DNA from 4 places in the Sphingopyxis sp. CCNWLW2 genome. Region 3 is predicted to be linked to each of the others. Evidence: predicted binding sites of a transcription regulator. Region 3 holds the regulator's gene; each other region holds the start of a gene.
The links. The regulator LexA, encoded in region 3, represses DNA repair genes until DNA is damaged. The targets are predictions, from matches to a motif close to GTTCCNCNCTTGTTCT.
Positions count from the first base shown of each region.

Region 1: a site for LexA is predicted at 870-885, ahead of V8J55_RS09640 (ribonucleoside-diphosphate reductase subunit alpha). Genes of this name have one in related genera too.
Region 2: a site for LexA is predicted at 1,227-1,242, ahead of radA (DNA repair protein RadA). Genes of this name have one in related genera too.
Region 4: a site for LexA is predicted at 857-872, ahead of V8J55_RS11310 (ImuA family protein). Genes of this name have one in related genera too.

Region 1 is NZ_JBAWKJ010000001.1:2,018,755-2,020,956, forward strand. It holds gene V8J55_RS09640 (ribonucleoside-diphosphate reductase subunit alpha) at 1-829, opposite strand, end outside; gene V8J55_RS09645 (EAL domain-containing protein) at 1,557-2,202, opposite strand, start outside.
Region 2 is NZ_JBAWKJ010000001.1:2,089,236-2,091,437, reverse strand. It holds gene radA (DNA repair protein RadA) at 1-1,211, opposite strand, end outside; gene fsa (fructose-6-phosphate aldolase) at 1,341-1,991, shown strand; gene V8J55_RS09975 (enoyl-CoA hydratase-related protein) at 2,136-2,202, shown strand, end outside.
Region 3 is NZ_JBAWKJ010000002.1:449,127-451,328, reverse strand. It holds gene V8J55_RS13280 (molybdopterin molybdotransferase MoeA) at 1-375, shown strand, start outside; gene lexA (transcriptional repressor LexA) at 441-1,121, shown strand; gene V8J55_RS13270 (ComEC/Rec2 family competence protein) at 1,075-2,202, opposite strand, start outside.
Region 4 is NZ_JBAWKJ010000002.1:31,068-33,269, reverse strand. It holds gene V8J55_RS11315 (HEPN domain-containing protein) at 1-732, opposite strand, end outside; gene V8J55_RS11310 (ImuA family protein) at 904-1,635, shown strand; gene V8J55_RS11305 (DUF6504 family protein) at 1,556-2,202, shown strand, end outside.

The sequences.
Region 1 (2,202 bases), on a different contig from region 3:
CGTCGACGGTGCCGCGGACGCTGTTGTCCTTCGGGCTGCGGAGGTTGAATTCGGCGCCGTCGCGGACGGCCTCCATGAACTCGTCAGTGATCAGCACGCCGTGGTGGAGGTTGAGCGCCTTGCGGTTGAAGTCGCCCGACGGCTTACGCACCTCGAGGAATTCCTCGATCTCGGGGTGCGAGACGTCGAGATAGCAGGCGGCCGAGCCGCGGCGAAGGCTGCCCTGCGAGATGGCGAGGGTGAGCGAGTCCATCACGCGGACGAAGGGAATGATGCCGCTGGTCTTGCCGTTGAGGCCGACGGGTTCGCCGATGCCGCGCACCGCGCCCCAATAGGTGCCGATGCCGCCGCCGCGGCTGGCGAGCCAGACATTCTCGTTCCACGTGCCGACGATGCCCTCGAGGCTGTCGTCGACCGAGTTCAGATAGCAGGAGATGGGCAGGCCGCGGCCGGTGCCGCCGTTCGAGAGAACGGGGGTCGCGGGCATGAACCACAGCTTCGAGATATAGTCGTAGAGGCGCTGGGCGTGATCCTGATCGTCGGCATAGGCCGACGCGACGCGCGCGAAGAGATCCTGATATGATTCGCCGGGCAGCAGGTAACGATCCTCGAGCGTTTCCTTGCCGAAGTCGGTGAGCAGCGCGTCGCGGCTTTTGTCGGTGACGATCTCGAATCGGCGCGCGTGCACCTTGGGCTCGCTGCTGTCGTTGAGCTTCGCCGCGGGCGCCGCATCGGCAACCGATTCGCTCGCTGCCGGAGCGTCATTCTTTGCCAGTTCCATCGTCGCCACGTCGCTCGTCTCCACCCGTTCCGTTTCCCGAAAATCCATCTTATTCGCCCCCGATTTGAACGCGCACGCGGTGCGCTTTGTTCCTGTCTTGTTCGACTCAGGGCGAAGCCCCGGTCTTAGCATCTAAACCTGTCCACGTGGGCACTTTTTTTGGGCGCAGCGAGGGTTTTCCCGTGTCCATATGGGATGGACGACGGAAATCCGCCAGTTGCAGCCGAATACTATTTCTTGGGGTGCCCCCGTGTGTGACCCACCACCTATAGTGCCACGTCGGCGCCGCGATGCAAGACGCTAAATGACAGATCGGGGACTCAATTCGTCGATAATTTGATTCGTCTCGTCGCGGCGGATGCACGAGCGCGAGGCGCCGCGCCAGCCTTTCCGCGGGTTAGCGCGCGGATTGGCAGAAGCGGGATGAAAAGCGGATTTTTTTGAGTGGGGAAGGCAAGTGCGAAAGACGGCACCGGTGACGCTGTTGTGGTGCGGTTCATTGTATCGGCAAGCGATCCTCCTGCGGCGGACCGCCTCGTGGGCTTCGGGCAAAAGAAAAGGGCCCCGGCTATGCCGGAGCCCCATTCCTAAATTCTAATCCGGGTCAGGCCTGACCGCCACCGCTATCGGTGCCGCCGCCGCCCAGGAATCGCCAAAACCAACCCATGACAAATCTCCTGTCGCACTGCCCACGACGGAACAGTTAACAGCGCGTATACCTTAATTATTAAGGTAAATCGAGTCTTAACTATAAACATTGCCGCCAGTTTGGCAGTTATGCAGTGCGGTTCTGGGAAGTGGCGGTGAGAGTCGCGGTCAGTTCGGAAAACAGTTGAGGTTTTCCAAGATGATAGCCCTGGCCGACATCGCAGCCGAGGCCCGCCAGAAGCGCCATGGTTTCGGCGTCTTCGATGCCTTCGGCGACCGCGACGGCGCCGAGACGGTGCGCGAGATCGATCGTCGATTTGACGACTTCGAGGTTCCGCTGCGAATCGCGCATCGTCATCACGAATCGCTTGTCGATCTTGATTTCGTCGGCCTCGATCTCGGTTAGATATTCGAGGTTTGACTGGCCGGTGCCATAATCGTCGATCGACAAACGAATGCCCGTCCGGCGGAGCTGAGCGAGCGTCTGGCGCGCCTGGCGGCTGTTTTCGATCTGCGCTGTTTCGGTGATCTCGATCGTCAAAATCTCGGGCGGCAGATGATGCGCGGTGAGCATCACGCGGATCGTGCCGACGAGGTCGCTATGGTCGAGCAGGCTCGCCGACAGGTTGACCGACATGCTGATGGGAAGCCCGCGTTCGCGCAGCTGCGCCGCCGAGCGGATCGCCTGGTCCATCACGAACAGCGTCAGGCGATAGATGTCCTGGCTCTTTTCGGCCTGGACGATGAATTCGTCGGGCGGGATCGGGCCGCGC
Region 2 (2,202 bases), on a different contig from region 3:
ACCTGCCGCACCTCGCCCGACAGCGACAGCTCGCCGAATACGATGGCGTCGGCGGGCACCGGCCGCTCGCTGAACGCCGAGATCAGCGCCGCGGCGACCGCGAGATCGGCGGCGGGATCGGTGAGCCGATAGCCGCCCGCGATGTTGAGATAGACTTCGGCGGCGCCCATCTGGAGCCCGCAGCGCGCCTCCAGCACCGCAAGCACCATCGCAAGCCGCCCGCTGTCCCAGCCGACGACGGCGCGGCGCGGTGTCGCCCCGCTCGCCAGCCGCACGGTCAGCGCCTGCACCTCGACGAGCACCGGCCGCGTTCCTTCGAGCGCGGGGAAGACGACAGACCCCGGCACATCGCGGCTGCGGTCGGTCAGGAACAGGCTCGACGGGTTGCTGACCTCGCCCAGCCCTTCCTCGCCCATCGCGAACACCCCGATCTCGTCGGTGCCGCCAAAGCGGTTCTTCACCGCGCGGAGGATACGATATTGGTGGCTGCGCTCGCCCTCGAACGCCAGCACCGTGTCGACCATATGTTCGAGCACGCGCGGCCCCGCGATCGTCCCGTCCTTGGTGACATGCCCGACGAGCACGATCGCGGCGTCGCTGTCCTTGGCATAGCGGATCAGTTCCTGCGCGCTCGCGCGCACCTGGCTCACCGTCCCCGGGGCACTGTCGATCAGGTCGCTGTGCATCGTCTGGATCGAATCGATCACGACAAAATCGGCGGTCTGCTTGTCGAGCGTCGCAAGGATGTCGCGCACCGATGTCGCGCTGGCGAGCGCCACCGGCGCATCGCCCAGCCCCAGCCGCTGTGCGCGCAGCCGCACCTGCGCCGCGGCTTCCTCGCCGCTGATATAGACGACCGACTTGCCCGCCTTCGCGAGCCGTCCCGCCGCCTGCAGCAGCAAGGTCGACTTGCCGATCCCCGGATCGCCGCCGATCAGCGTCGCCGACCCCGCGACGAAACCGCCGCCCAATGCGCGATCGAATTCGGCGATACCGCACAGCATCCGCTCGGGCATTTTGCTCTCGGCATCGAGCGTTTCGAGCGCGAGCGTGCGTCCGCCGCGGCTGAGGTCGTGCTTGGCCGAAAACACCGTTTCGGCAGCCTCCTCGACCAGCGTGTTCCACTCGCCGCAATCGGCGCATTGCCCCTGCCAGCGATAGGTGGCGGAGCCGCAATTCTGGCAGACATATTGACGTTTCGCTTTGGCCATGCGGCTCGCATAATCGGAACAAAGAACGAACGCCAGCGCTTTCATCGAAGCCGACGGTTCAGTTTTTGCCCGCGTTGCTCTAGGGCGTCGTCAAACCCGAATCACCTTCCCACAGGAAAGCCCCGCGCCATGAAATTCTTCGCCGACACCGCCGAAATCGCCGACATCCAGGAGCTCGCCGCGACGGGCCTGCTCGACGGCGTGACCACCAACCCCTCGCTGATCGCCAAGTCGGGCCGTGACTTCAAGGAAGTCACGAAGGAAATCTGCGCGCTGACCACCGGCCCCGTGTCGGCCGAGGTGGTCGCGCTCGACCATGCAACGATGATGAAAGAGGCCGAGATCCTCCGCAAGATCGCGCCGAACGTCTGCATCAAGGTGCCGCTGACGATCGACGGGCTCAAGACGTGCAAGGCGCTGACCAGCGACGGCACGATGGTCAATGTCACGCTCTGCTTCTCGGCCGCGCAGGCTTTGCTCGCCGCAAAGGCCGGCGCGACCTTCGTCTCGCCGTTCGTCGGCCGTCACGACGACAATGGCTTCGACGGGATGCAGCTCATCTCCGACATCCGGCTGATCTACGACAATTACGGCTATGAGACCGAGATCCTCGTCGCGAGCGTGCGCCACGGCATCCATGTGCTCGAAGCCGCCAAGATCGGCGCCGATGTGATGACCGCGCCGCCGTCGGTGATCAAGGGGCTGTTCAAGCACATCCTGACCGAAAAGGGCATCGAAGGCTTCCTCGCCGACTGGGCGAAGACCGGCCAGTCGATCTAAGGCATCGTCGCCCCAGCGAAAGCTGGGGCCGGTTGCGGCTTGGCGCTTGGCCGATAGCGACCCCAGCTTTAGCTGAGGTGACGGTTAGCAGTTGACGTAAACGTTAAGTCATCGCGATACTCGCCCGAAAGGGAGAGATTCGCGATGACCGACACCACCATCCTCACCGAACGTCGCGGGCATGTGCTGATCGTCACGATCAACCGGCCCG
Region 3 (2,202 bases):
ATCGCGATGCGTCCGGGCAAGCCGCTGATCGCCGGAACACTTGGCGACGCAATCCTGCTTGGCCTGCCCGGCAATCCGTCGTCCGCATATGTGACTGCGACACTGTTCCTTCTCCCGCTCGTCCGCCACCTCGCCGGCGCGCGCGATCCTTTTCCCGCCGTGCATCGTGCGCCGCTCGCCGCGGCGCTGGCTGAGGGCGGCACCCGCCGCGACTATCTCCGCGCGCGACTCGACGGGGGACGGCTGACTCCGCGCTTCGGACAGGAAAGCGGGCTCACGCTGCCGCTTGCATCGGCGAATGCCTTGCTGATCCGCGACATTGGCGCGCCGGCGCGCGTGGCAGGCGACATGGCGGACTATATCGTCATCGCTTGACAAGTTCCGCTTTGTTCCACTATCGTTCTCCCTATGTCCGGAACTGGCATCATGGAGAACGACCGATGTTGACCGCAAAGCAGCATGAGCTGCTCCACTTCATCCAGGAACGTCTCGACACGAGCGGCATCTCGCCATCGTTCGAGGAGATGAAGGAGGCGCTGGGCCTGAAGTCGAAATCCGGCATACATCGCCTGATAAGCGCTTTGGAAGAAAGGGGCTTTCTCCGCCGCCTGCCCAACCGCGCACGCGCGCTGGAGGTGCTCAAGGTGCCCGAGGCTGCGAAAGCTGCCGCGCCGGTACGTGAAAATGTCGTCCCGCTCCGCAAGGCACCCCCGGCACTCAAGCCGATCGCTGCCAACGACATCATCGAGGTTCCGCTACACGGCAAGATCGCCGCCGGTGTGCCGATCGAGGCGTTCGAGGATCACAACAACCTCGCTGTCCCCGCCGCGCTGCTCGGCTCGGGCGAACATTATGCGCTCGAAGTGTCGGGCGACTCGATGGTCGAAGCGGGCATTTTCGACGGCGATTATGCGCTGATCCAGAAAGCCAGCACCGCGCGCGAGGGCGATATCGTCGTCGCGCTGGTCGACGGGCAGGACGCGACGCTCAAATATTTCCGCCGCGAAGGGCAGATGATCCGCCTCGACCCGGCGAATGCCGCCTACGAACCGCAGCGCTACCCCGCCGAACGTGTCATCGTGCAGGGCCGCCTGTCGGGATTGCTTCGTCGTTACCACTGAGCTGCTGCGGCAAACGCCACGGATGTCCGTCGCCCGCTTTTAGCGCGGCGACGGCTTCGGGCGTTTCGCCGAGATAGAGCGCCAGTCCGCCGCTTGTCGCCAGGCTGTCCCGATCGATCGTCATCCAGCGCCCCACGCATTCGTGCGGTAGCCAGCGGTCGCTGATCACGACGTCGGCGGCGGCGCAGGCCGCCGCCATCTCGGGTCCCTCGATCCGGTCGCGGCCACGCGAGGCGAGGATGATGCGCAGCGCGGGTCCCTCACCCTGGCTCCAGCGGCAGAAATCGCGATTGCATTCGACGTGGTCGAGTTCGGCCAAGGCGGCGAACGGGGCGTCGACCCCGGCGGCCTCGGCCATGCTGTCGCGCACATAGTCGCCCGCCCCGTCGCGGAGCAGCGCATAGCCGCCGTCGGGCGAGGCGGCCGCGATATGGCGGCCGTCGCCGGTGACAAGCAGGTCGGGGCGCGGCTGGACAAGCAGCGCCGCCATGCCGATCGCCAGCGGCACCGCACCCGCGCGGCGCCATGGCGTCTTCCAAAGCAGCAACCAGAGTCCGCCGAATATCGCGAGGGCAAAGCCCCAGCCCGGAAAACTCGGCATCATGGCGACCGCACCCGGCGCATCGGCGACGCCGTGCGCCAGCCCGATCAGCGCGAGCAACGCTTGTTCGGTGATCCACCAGAAGGGCGCTCCGAGCCCGACGCTGTCGAACAACAAGGCGAGCGCCTCGGCGGGCATGATGACAAAGGTCGTCAGCGGTATCGCGACGACATTGGCGAGTGCACCGTACAGCCCCGCCTTGTGAAAATGAAACAAAGCGATCGGTGCCAGCGCGATCTCGACGGCCAATCCAGTGAGAAGCAACCCCACAACGCCGCGTCCCAAACGGATCACCACCGACTCGTCCCGCCGAGCAAGGAGGGCCTGCATCGGCCGACTTTCATGCAGCGCAATGATCGCGGTGACCGCTGCAAAGCTCAGCTGGAAGCTGGGTCCGGCGAGTGATTCGGGGCGCCAGATCAGCACGATCAGCGCGCCCGCGGCGACGAGCCTCAAGGTCAGGGCCTCGCGGCCCATGAG
Region 4 (2,202 bases), 420 kb from region 3:
GCTATCGCGGGGCCAAGCTTCGATCAGCTGTGGCTCGCGGTCTTCCGCCAGCGAGCGGAGGAATTTGATGTTGTGCGATCGCGGGAAATAGAACGTGGTCGTCAGTAGGAAGCACGCGTAAATCGTTTCAACCGCTTGGTGCAGATTGAACGCGATCTTGTTGCGCCAATCTTGATCGGCATCTTCTTCGCTCGCAAGGCGCGCGAGTTTGAGCCAATTAGCGGCCGATGCGCTTTGTTTCTCGAAGTAGCCTGCCGCCATCTCGTAGGCATCAGCGGGCGTCAGCGGCTTCGGCACCGCCAGCGGATGATTGGGCAAATCGTACAGCAAGATGCCGTCGCGTAGGATATCGACCCAGAAATATTCGCCGCGGGTCAGCGCCTTGTTCACGTCGGCCAGCGTGTGGACGATGATGTTGAGCGTCCGGCCGACCTCGGGATCGCGAAGAATCTTGTCCTCGGCGATGTACCAGTGATCCGAGATATCGGTCAGGTCCTCGTGGCTGACGATGACGAGCAGGTCGAAATCCGACTGATAGCCATTCTCGGGCTCGTCGACCCAGTCGCTGCGCGCGTAACTGCCAAACAGGATGATCTTGAGAATCTTGCCGTTGCGCTTTTCAGCCTTGGTCGCGCGTTCGATCGAACGCGCGAACTCCTCCATCAGCACATCCTTGATGCGCTGGAGTTCGCCCTGCTGCCGCACGGGAAGATGATCGATGTCCATTTTCATTTCAGCCCCTGAATCTGGCCGACAATCAAGACTCTGGCAAGCCAAACTCGATTCATTCCGGATCGGATCGCACCATGATCGGCCACCCCTTTGCGGCGTCGCGCTTGACTCGGCAAGCCGAGAAGGAACAAAGAGGGAACGAATCCACTATTTGCCGAGTCCTATGACATCATGCGTCACCCTGCCGTCCTCGCCGATCTTCGCGCCAAAATTGCGCGGATCGAAGGCGTGTGCGCGCGGCATGACGTCCTCCCGTTCGGAGTCGAGTCGGTCGATTCGCGGCTCCCGGGCGGTGGAATCGCGACGGGCGCGCTCCACGAGATAGCCGGAAGCCCCGACCTCGCCGACGATGCGAGCGCGACGATCTTCCTCGCCGGCATCCTCGCGCGAACCGAAGGGCCCGTTTTCTGGTGCCTGCGCTGGCACGACCTGTTCGCCCCTGCCCTGCATCTCGCGGGATTGCACCCCGACCGCGTGATCCATGTCGAGGCGGGCAGCAACACCAATGTCCTGCTCGCGATGGAAGAATGCCTGCGGCACCCCGGCCTCGCCGGCGTCGTCGGCGAGGTGAGCAAATATTCTTGCGTTGCATCGAAGCGCCTCCAGCTCGCCGCCGAGACCTCGGGCGTGCCGGCCTTCGTCTTTCGCCGCTCCTGCAAGGCCGAACAGGCCGCCGAAGGCACCGCCGCGGTGACGCGCTGGCGGATCACCGCGAGCCCGAGCGAGGACCTCGGCATTCCGAGCCTCGGCCGCCCGCGCTGGCGCGTCGCGCTCGAGCGGGTGCGCGGCGGCAATCCGCATTTCTGGATACTGGAGGGCTGCGATGCGACGGGTCGTATCGCTCTTCCTGCCGCACTGGTCGACCGACCGGCTGCGCAGGAAGACCGGCAAGCCGCGGCCTGACGGCGCCGCCCCTGCCCGGCCGCTCGTTACCGCGATCCCCGACCATGGCCGGCGGATCGTCGCCGCGGTCGACGCGGAGGCCCGCGCGCTCGGCATCCGCCCCGGCATGACGATCACCAAGGCGCGCGCCTTCGCGCCCGAGCTCGATGTCGTCGACGCCGAGCCCGACGCCGATTTCGAAGGACTGCGCCGCCTCGCGCTGTGGGCGGGTGCGCGTTATTCGCCCGTCGTCGCGCCCGATCCGCCCGACGGCCTCTGGCTCGACATCACCGGCTGCGCCGCGCGCTTCTCGACCGAGGCCGCGCTGCTCAAGGATCTGCACCGCCGCACCGCCACTTTCGGCCTCGCGCTCCAGATCGCGGTCGCCGATACCGCGGGCTGCGCGCATGCGGTCGCCCGTTATGTCCCCGCCGGACGTCCGGTGACGATCGAGCCCGGCGCGCACCGCAAGGCGATGGCGCTGCTGCCGATCCGGGCACTCCGCCTGCCGCCGGCCGACGTCGAGGGTTTGCGCAAGCTCGGCTTCGAGCGGGTCGAACAGTTGATCGGCGCGCCGCGCGGCCCGCT